Regions from separate parts of the Rossellomorea sp. FM04394 genome, predicted to be linked through region 1. Evidence: predicted binding sites of a transcription regulator. Region 1 holds the regulator's gene; the other holds the start of a gene.
The links. The regulator LexA, encoded in region 1, represses DNA repair genes until DNA is damaged. The targets are predictions, from matches to a motif close to CGAACATATGTTCG.
Positions count from the first base shown of each region.

Region 2: the regulator LexA is predicted to act here: its motif matches at 3,711-3,724, upstream of parE (DNA topoisomerase IV subunit B).

Region 1 covers NZ_CP168654.1:1,997,793-2,003,037, reverse strand. The annotation lists gene tkt (transketolase) at 1-753, opposite strand, end outside; gene ACCB35_RS09990 (DUF896 domain-containing protein) at 1,006-1,239, opposite strand; gene ACCB35_RS09985 (recombinase family protein) at 1,345-1,995, opposite strand; gene ACCB35_RS09980 (LysM peptidoglycan-binding domain-containing protein) at 2,007-2,333, opposite strand; gene lexA (transcriptional repressor LexA) at 2,494-3,114, shown strand; gene glnA (type I glutamate--ammonia ligase) at 3,237-4,571, opposite strand; gene ACCB35_RS09965 (MerR family transcriptional regulator) at 4,609-5,025, opposite strand; gene ACCB35_RS09960 (aminotransferase class I/II-fold pyridoxal phosphate-dependent enzyme) at 5,162-5,245, opposite strand, start outside.
Region 2 covers NZ_CP168654.1:2,314,242-2,319,486, forward strand. The annotation lists gene ACCB35_RS11560 (purine/pyrimidine permease) at 1-164, shown strand, start outside; gene ACCB35_RS11565 (ABC transporter ATP-binding protein) at 355-1,332, shown strand; gene ACCB35_RS11570 (ABC transporter permease) at 1,329-1,985, shown strand; gene ACCB35_RS11575 (glycine betaine ABC transporter substrate-binding protein) at 2,010-2,909, shown strand; gene ACCB35_RS11580 (CoA-binding protein) at 3,104-3,511, shown strand; gene parE (DNA topoisomerase IV subunit B) at 3,809-5,245, shown strand, end outside.

The DNA.
Region 1 (5,245 bases):
ATACCCGATGACAGTCTTAACTTCGATCATTGCAGGACGAGTTGTATCACCTTGAGCCTCTTCGATCGCTTTAGAAATTTCCTCAAGGTCATTACCGTCTTCAACGCGAATATATTGCCAACCATAAGATTCAAAGCGACCTTTCACACTTTCAGAGAAAGATTTATCTAAATCCCCATCAAGAGAAATATCATTTGAATCATAAAGAACAACAAGACGGCCTAATTTTAAATGTGCTGCTAATGAAGCTGCTTCAGAGGATACCCCCTCCATCAAGTCTCCATCTCCACAGATAGAATATGTAAAATGATCTACAATATCGTATTGATCTTTATTGTATGTAGACGCTAAATGTCTTTCAGCCAATGCCATACCAACCGCCATACCAATTCCTTGACCGAGTGGCCCAGTCGTTGCTTCTACTCCTGGAGTATGTTTGTATTCAGGGTGTCCTGGAGTTTTACTTCCCCATTGACGGAATTCTTTAAGATCATCCATTGAAACATCATAACCAGATAAATGAAGAAGGCTATATAATAGCATAGAACCATGACCAGCGGATAAAACGAAGCGATCGCGGTTGAACCACTCAGGATTTTTCGGGTTATGATTCATAAATTTTGTCCAAAGAGCATACGCCATCGGAGCAGCTCCCATAGGCATTCCAGGGTGTCCCGAACCTGCTTTTTCTATTGCATCAATAGATAATGTACGGATTGTATTAATTGCTAATTGATCTGTTTTATCAAACATTTGTCAGACATCCTTCCTTTTAATGTACCTTATTAATATTAATCTTCTTTGGTAGTTTATACAACTATCTTGAATGATAACATGACTTTATCATCCTTGAAAAATAAAAACCCTTGCAAAAACAAAAGCGGAGGGGATTTGCACAGCCCCTAATAGCATAAGCGTGGATAAGCTAAAAAGGGAATGTTTTCCTTTAATTCGGAATACTAAAAAACTGCCAAGGCTCTTCTAAAGCCTGGCAGCTCATTCACTTTAATGCATTTTCTTTTTGCTCTGGATATCCTGAATCTTTTTAGGGGTCACTTCATTACCTTCCGGATCAAAGATTCTTGTATTTTCTATTGTACCTTTCATCGATTGACGAAACGTTTCAAGGTATTCTTTTCTCAGTTTGGACTGCTCTTTTGCTTCTTGTTCTGTAAGTCCATTGCTTTTAGACTTTTTCGCAAGTTCATTGATTCGATTCATTTTTGTTTTTGAAAGCATCTATAAAAACTCCTTTATTGCATAATCAGCAAAATCTAAAACACAACTCAAAGTTAAGCGACATACTATTGCCATATTACTAGACTAAAGGAGATAAAACAAGAGTTACGCATTTTCCAATGAAGCCATATATTCTTTAAAACGCCTATGTACGGTAGCTTTGGAAACATCATATCCAAACCCTCTTAAAGTCGCTGCAATTTCAGCAAAAGTCAATTCGTTCTTTCTTAACCTGACAATTTCCTCGACAGGTACTTCAATCCGCTCTCTCCCATCTACATTCCCTTTGTTTTTAAGATTTTTATGGGGTTGAAAGCCATTTTCCACTGCCCTCTTCATACCTCGTCTGATTTTTAAATTATGGATTTTCCTTTGGTACTCCTCAACCATGCTCACGATATTTATGACCATAGAATCTGATTCAGATAAGTGAAGCTCACCACTATGTGTTTGACTGATAATCTTGACTTCTTCTTTTAATAAACAATGAATGAGTGCAATTTTTGCATTTCCTCTGCCAATCCTCGTTTCGTCCTGTATGAGAACTGCCGCAATCGAGTCATCTTTAATCAAATCAAGAAGTTCCAGTACACCAGGACGATCTAATTCAAAACCGCTTGCTTGATCTTTTATGATAGCAGCCACTTCGTATTGGCGTTCTTGTGCTAATTTCACTAATTCCTCTTCTTGACGCTCCAAAGATGTTTCCTGTGTGTCTTTCTTTGTACTTACTCTGCAGTAAATAACTGCCTTCATTTTCTATCCCTCTATTCTTCGTTCATTACCAATTCATAATCTGAATGGGTGGATAATGTTGGATTTTCTATAGGTAACACAAGTGATTCACCGGGTTTGATTGAGAATGATGTAAGATTATTTTCCTCTCCGACCCAAGCGATAAATTCTTCCACTGTCATAGAATATTCTTCATTATACTGTTTGGCAATAGTCCAAAGCGTGTCTCCATCCTGAACGGTGATGCTTTGATATGACGGCTGGTTTGCCATAACCACTAGCAAATAGGCTGCAGATAAAAGTGCTAAAATAAATAATATAATAATGTAAGAGAAACGATTCCAAATGTGTGTTAACATAAAAAAATACCTCCATACGAATGTTTGTTCTGTTTTTTTGATATATTCATTGTAATACGAACATTCGTTTGGTGTCAACAGAAATTCGAACTTATGTTTGTATCGACTGGAAAGACATGCTATAATGGGAACATAAGATCTATAATAGAGGTGCGTGAACATGACAAAATTGTCTAAAAGACAGCAGGACATACTAGAATATATTAAAATTGCAGTTAGAGAAAAAGGGTACCCACCTTCCGTACGGGAAATCGGGGAAGCCGTTGGTCTTGCTTCTAGTTCCACCGTACACGGACATCTGGCCAGGTTAGAGAGTAAAGGTCTTATTCGTAGAGATCCCACCAAACCAAGAGCCATCGAAATCTTAAATCTTGAAGAGGATACGATTCCACGCCAGCGTGTTGTTAACGTTCCTTTAATCGGTAAAGTTACAGCAGGTCAACCCATCACGGCTGTGGAGAATGTCGAAGAATTCTTTCCCCTGCCTGAGCGTATGGCACCTTCAGACGAACAGGTGTTCATGCTCGAAATCATGGGTGATAGTATGATAGAAGCCGGGATTTTGGATGGAGATTTTGTTATCGTGCGTCAGCAGCAAACAGCGAACAATGGAGACATCGTCGTAGCAATGACAGAAGAAGATGAAGCGACTGTAAAACGCTTCTTTAAAGAAAAGGATTATGTTCGATTACAGCCAGAGAATTCAACAATGGATCCGATCATTTTACGAAATGTATCCATTTTAGGTAAAGTCGTCGGAGTTTATCGTCAAGTACATTAGTACGTTTAAGCCGCTATGTTTAATAGCGGCTTCATTTTTTCTGTATTTCGAAAGACTTTTGTAAAAAAATAAGCAGTGGGTCGTAGCGTTTTCCCTACGACCCACTGCTTTGCTTTTAAGGATTAATACATTTGAATGTATTGCTCGCGTTCCCATGGGTGTACTTGTGTACGGAACATATCCCATTCGATCTCTTTCGCTTCCACGAAATGTTCGAAAATGTGTTCTCCAAGAGATTTAACGATTACTTCATTTGTTTTAAGGTTTTCTAATGCAGCATGTAAAGTTGCAGGAAGATCTACGATACCCGCTTCTTCACGCTCTTTTTTGTCCATAACATAAATGTTGCGGTCAATCGGCTTAGGAGCTTGCAGGTTATTCTTAACACCATCTAATCCTGCTGCTAATAATACAGCCATTGCCAGGTAAGGGTTAGCCGCCGGATCGACACTACGTACTTCAACACGTGTGCTTAATCCACGAGAAGCAGGGATACGGATTAATGGGCTTCGGTTACGTGCAGACCAGGCAACATAACAAGGTGCTTCGTACCCTGGAACTAAACGCTTGTATGAGTTTACAGTCGGATTCGTGATTGCTGTAAAAGCAGTAGCATGCTTAATGATACCAGCAAGGAATTGACGGGCAGTATCACTTAGTTGTAAGTCACCTTTTTCATCAAAGAAAGAGTTCACTCCATTTTTGAATAAGGACATATTGCAGTGCATTCCTGAACCATTCACACCGAATAATGGTTTCGGCATGAATGTTGCGTGTAAACCATGTTTACGTGCAATCGTTTTTACCACTAGTTTGAATGTCTGAATATCGTCACAGGCTTTTAATGCATTTGCATATTTGAAGTCGATCTCATGTTGACCAGGAGCTACTTCATGGTGGGATGCTTCGATTTCAAAGCCCATTTCTTCCAGTTCTAATGCGATATCACGACGGCAGTTCTCCCCTAAATCTGTAGGAGCTAAATCGAAATAGCCACCGTTATCGTTTAATTCCAATGTCGGCTCACCGTTTACGTCTAATTTAAAGAGGAAGAATTCCGGCTCAGGTCCAAGATTGAAGTCGGTAAACCCTAGCTCTTCCATTTGACTTAAGATGCGCTTTAAGTTGTTACGCGGATCTCCTTCGAATGGAGTGCCATCTGGATTGTAGATATCACAGATTAGACGGGCTACTTTTCCTTTTTCAGCTGTCCATGGGAATACCAACCATGTATCTAAATCAGGGAAAAGGTACATATCTGACTCTTCAATACGAACAAATCCTTCAATTGAAGATCCGTCAAACATCATCTTGTTATCTAAAGCCTTCTCAAGTTGGCTTAGAGGGATTTCTACGTTCTTGATCGTCCCCAGAATGTCAGTGAATTGCAGTCGAATGAACTTGACACCTTCTTCATTCGCTAATCTTAATACATCTTCTCGAGTATACTTTGCCATTTACGTATTTCCTCCTCAAGTTTATTAAAGGTTTTATTTAATGAAAAAAGCGGGACATGTCACCTTGACGCAAAGATGCCTTAGTAAATCGACCGGAATGCATCAATTCATTTCGAAGTAATTTACGCAGCTCGTCATCGGATAAATCTTGTCGTGCTTTTTCTTCCTTTTCATTACTTACGTCAGATACTACTTTACTTTCATTTTGGCTGGATACAGCAAATATCTTCTTTATCCCTGCCATGTTGATGCCTTGATCTAACAGATCCTTTACTTCCAATAACTTATCAATGTCATTCAAGGAAAAGAGCCTGCGATTCCCCTCAGTACGTGCAGGGCTGATCAGTTGGTGCTCTTCATAGTATCGAATCTGACGAGCCGTTAGGTCCGTGAGCTGCATGACAATACTAATTGGAAATAATGCCATCGTTCTACGAATTTCACTTCCGCTCATCTTGATTCCTCCTTTTGTTTTCCTTCTTGACCTTATTATATGTAATGTAAGGAGTTCTGTCAATCAAATGTTAGATTTTCTTACATAAGAAATCAATAGAAAAGGATAGTCAGATTTAGACTATCCAATTACTACTTTAATATCCTTTCCCAACAGTGATTAAACCTTTTTCAATTAAATTATCTACTGCTGTGCATACAGCAATTTTTACATGTGCGTA
Region 2 (5,245 bases), 320 kb from region 1:
GTGTAGGGGCCATGTTTGTTCCCCCATCCGCTTTTAGAGACATGCCTGTAGTTGTGGCGTCCATATTAAACAATGGATTGATACTCGGAACCATCACAGGAATCATCGTAGAACAATATATCCTGTTAAATCACAAACAACATCCTGAAACCAGTAAACATTAGTTTGCTGGTTTTTATTATCTGCTGCAGACTCTACACGATTCTTAAAAATAATATCTTGTATGCAGATTCCACATTATTCATAAACTAAAAGACAAACGCAATTTCTTGGACAACATGTTTACCTCTTGTATAATGAGGGTATCCCTTCTATGTTTAGAAAAATTTCTCAGTTCATAAAGCAGGTGGAAAAATGATTGAATTTAAGGACGTCACGAAAGTCTATGAAGATGGTACAGAAGCAATAAAGGGGATCAACCTGACGATACCAAAAGGAAAACTTGTCGCCTTGATTGGTCCAAGCGGATGCGGGAAAACGACCACGATGAAAATGATCAATAAGCTTATTTCACCTAGCAGTGGAACAATCCTGATTAATGGAAAGGATACTTCTGACACCGATGAAGTTGAGCTCAGGCGTAATATTGGCTATGTGATTCAGCGTATTGGGTTGCTTCCCCATATGACTATAGAAGAAAACATCAGCCTGATTCCACGATTAAAGGGATGGAAAAAGGAACAATACGAAGGTCGAGTGGACGAGCTCCTAAATCTTGTTGGACTGGATCCTAAAGTATACCGTAAGCGATATCCACTTGAATTAAGCGGAGGACAGCAGCAACGGGTGGGCGTTATTCGTGCCCTGGCAGCGGAACCGCCGATCATTCTCATGGATGAACCATTCAGTGCCCTGGATCCGATCAGCCGGGAGCAGCTTCAGGATGAATTGAAGAGCATTCAAAATACGATACATAAAACGATTGTGTTTGTCACACATGATATTGACGAAGCGTTGAAGATCGCTGATGAAATTGCCGTCATGCGTGACGGGAAAATTGAACAGATCGCTACCCCAGCAGAGCTCATTAAAGATCCTGCGAACGAATTCGTACGTGCATTTATCGGAGAGGACAGACTAAATGTTCAACAGCACCAAAAGTGCGTTTTTGACATCATGGATGAAAACACAACCTATTTGCTTTTGGAAGAATCAGAATACTCATCGATTCCATATGACGCGTCCATCCAGGAAGCTGCAAGAATACTTCTGAAGTCAGAAAAACATTATCTTATGGTTACAAAAGACGGCAGGAATGTCGGCAGCGTAACGGCCAACGGGATTCTTCGTGCAGTAGCCTCAGAAGGGAAAAAGGAGGAGCGTTCTGTATGAATTCATTCTCGTTTTTGTTCATAAACACGATATCAAACCGTTCTGATGCAATCTTAAATGGATTATTTGAGCATCTATATTTATCATTCGTATCCATTTTCATTGCGATTGCCATTTCTTTGCCACTGGGTATATACATATCACGGAAAAAACAAACGGCTGAATTTTTCATCGGAATAACTGCCATTTTCCAAACGATCCCTAGTCTGGCACTATTTGGATTTCTCATTCCCCTATTAGGTACAGGTAGTATTACAGCGATCATTGCCCTGACTGTGTATGCACTCTTACCGATACTCAGGAACACATACACAGGGATCATCGGGGTCGATGAGGGAGTCATAGAAGCAGGCAGAGGGATGGGGATGACAAGCTCACAGCTTCTGTTTAAAGTGGAGCTACCACTCGCCCTGCCTTTCATAATGGCCGGTATCCGTACTGCTACTGTCTTGACGGTTGGAGTCGCGACACTTGCAACCTTTGTTGGAGCAGGTGGACTTGGCGACCTCATCTATCGGGGACTTTCTACTTGGAATAATTCTTTAGTACTTGCAGGAGCCATTCCAGCTGCATTACTTGCATTATCTTTCGACTTTTTACTAAAGCTTCTCGAAAGGATGACAACACCTAAAGGACTAAAAGCACGGAAATAAACCACATTTCAAAGGAGAGTAAGAATGAAAAAGAAACTAAAACCCTTTATTTTATTTATAGCCCTAACTATTGTGATCGCCGGTTGCGGAAATGGCGGGGGGAAGGACACGATTACGGTTTCAGGTAAGATGTGGACCGAGCAGTTTATATTAACTCAAATGATGGCAGAGCTTCTTAAAGAGAAAACAGATCTCGATGTTAAAGTGGAAGAAGGATTGGGAGAAGTATCGATTCTGACACCCGCTCTTGAAAAAGGCGATATAGATGTATATATCGAGTACACAGGAACTGGACTGGAAGCGGTTCTAAAAGAGCAAGCGGCAGAAGGAGCTTCAGCTGATGAAATTCTGTCACAAGTCCGTAAAGGATACGAGGAAAAGTTTAATGTGACATGGTTGAAACCACTTGGATTCGAAAACACGTATACCCTTGCTTATACTCAAGATCAGGAATTCGATGCCAAAACCTTCTCTGACCTTGTACCCCTATCGAAAGATCTAAGTTTTGGTGCGCCACATCAATTTTATGAACGTGAAGGCGATGGGTACGATGCATTTGCTGAAGCTTACGGATACGAATTCAAAGCAAAAGAAAGCTTCGATCCTAACATTATGTATGAAGCGGTGAAGAACGGGGACGTCGATATTATTCCGGCCTTTACCACCGATGGAAGAATACAACGTTACAACCTGAAAACGACTACTGATGACAAAGGGTTCTTCCCACCATATGATGCCGCTCCAATCATCCGTCAGGAAGTCCTGGAAGAGCACCCTGAAGTAGAGGAAGTCCTGAATGAATTAGCAGGACAAATCTCTGAAGAAGAGATGAGTGAGATGAATGCCAAAGTGGATATGGATAAAAAAGATCCAAAAGAAGTCGCACGGGAATTTCTTATTTCCAAAGGATTAATTGAAGAGTAAGATGTTAAAAAAGTGTCAGGCAGGATATAGGAGGAGGAACACTTCCTTTTGTCCATCTGACACTTTGTTCTTATTAGAATAAATTTATAAAATTTTGAAAAGTTAGAGGGAAATATGGTATAAAAGAAGAATAGGACTTAAGGAACAGTCAAAGTATGTATGGATAAGGATCGATGAAGGAGTTGTAAGCACCCATGGAAAACCCATCCCGACAAGAAATCGGAAATATTCTTAAACAATCAAAACGAATTGCGGTTATTGGATTAAGCGATAATCCAACACGAACATCTTATATGGTATCAAAAGCCATGCAGGATCAAGGCTATGACATTATTCCTGTGAACCCAACCATTGAATCGGCATTAGGCGTTAAAGCCGTATCCAACCTGAAAGAGATTGAAGGACCGATTGATATTGTCAATGTATTTCGCCGCTCAGAATTTTTGCCTGAGATCGCGAAAGAATTTGATGAAATCGATTCTAACGTGTTTTGGGCACAACTTGGTGTAATGAACGAAGAGGCTTATCGCTTTTTGAAAGAACGTGGGTATACAGTCATTATGGATCGCTGTATAAAGGTTGAACATGCTTTAACCAAATAATCCTCACTCGTAACAAGCGGCTCTTACCGCTTGTTTTTTTTCGGATGGAAGGTTCTCCATTATCACTGAAAATAACATGCTACATAAATGAAATCCAGGCCTCATTTAGGCCAGTCACAGGAATTACATTTGCGAAAATCAAATAAAACGCTACAATAAGCAATAGTGGTTTACCTAAAGAATGATCAAAACAGGTAAACGAACAAACGTTCTTGTGTTATAGTAAACATATACATAACCAATAATACCGTACAAGTACTAGTTTACGGTTAGAGAAGTTTTGAAAGGGGAATGTTCGTGGCCAACCAGAATAAGACCATGGATTACAATGATGATGCCATTCAAGTATTAGAAGGTCTAGAAGCCGTCCGTAAGAGACCTGGAATGTATATAGGCTCTACAGATTCAAGAGGTTTGCATCATTTAGTATACGAAATTGTCGATAACTCGGTGGATGAAGCATTAGCCGGCTTCGGAAATGAGATAATTGTTACGATACATAAGGATAATAGCATCTCTGTGCAAGATAAAGGCCGGGGGATGCCGACTGGTATGCATAAACTAGGAAAGCCGACTCCTGAAGTTATTTTGACTGTGCTTCATGCCGGAGGGAAATTCGGACAAGGCGGGTACAAGACCAGTGGTGGATTGCATGGTGTAGGTGCCTCAGTCGTAAACGCCCTCTCTGAATGGCTTGTTGTGACGATTGAAAGAGATGGAACAAAATATGAGCAGCGTTTTACAAAAGGTGGAAAACCTGAAACCACTCTTGAGAAGATCGGGAAAACGAAAAAATCAGGAACTTGTATCCATTTCAAACCTGATCCGGAGATTTTCAGCAATACTACGTATAATTACGAAACGCTATGTGAGCGTCTAAGGGAATCTGCCTTCCTGCTAAAAGGATTAAAAATCGAAATCATTGATGAGCGTCATGATCAGAAGGAAGTCTTTCACTTTGAAAGCGGCATTCAGGCTTTTGTTCAATACCTTAACGAAGAAAAAGATGTACTTCATAACGTTGCTTTCTTTGAAGGGGAACACCATACGATTGAAGTGGAATTCTCTTTTCAGTTTAACGACGGTTTCTCGGAAAACATTCTGTCTTTCGTAAACAATGTTCGTACAAAAGACGGAGGTACACACGAAGCCGGAGCAAAGACAGCGATGACCCGTGTCTTTAATGAGTACGCCCGTAAAGTCGGGATTTTAAAAGATCGGGACAAAAATCTTGAAGGGACCGACATTCGTGAAGGGCTTGCCAGCATCGTCTCTGTGCGTATACCGGAGCATCTCCTACAGTTTGAGGGGCAGACGAAAGGAAAGCTTGGTACGAGTGAAGCGCGTTCAGCTGTGGATGCGGTTGTTTCTGAGCATCTTCTTTATTTCTTAGAAGAAAATCCAGATACAAGTTCCCTTCTTATCAAGAAATCCATTAAAGCCGCTCAAGCACGTGAAGCAGCACGTAAAGCAAGAGAAGATGCACGTAACGGAAAGAAACGAAAGCGTTCTGAAACCGTTCTATCTGGTAAATTAACACCGGCTCAATCGAGAAACCCTCAGCGTAACGAGCTTTACCTGGTGGAGGGTGATTCAGCAGGAGGTTCGGCTAAGCAAGGTCGTGACCGAAAATTCCAAGCCATTCTTCCACTTCGGGGGAAAGTCATCAATACGGAAAAAGCCAAGCTTCAGGATATTTTCAAAAATGAAGAAATCAATACGATCATCCATGCG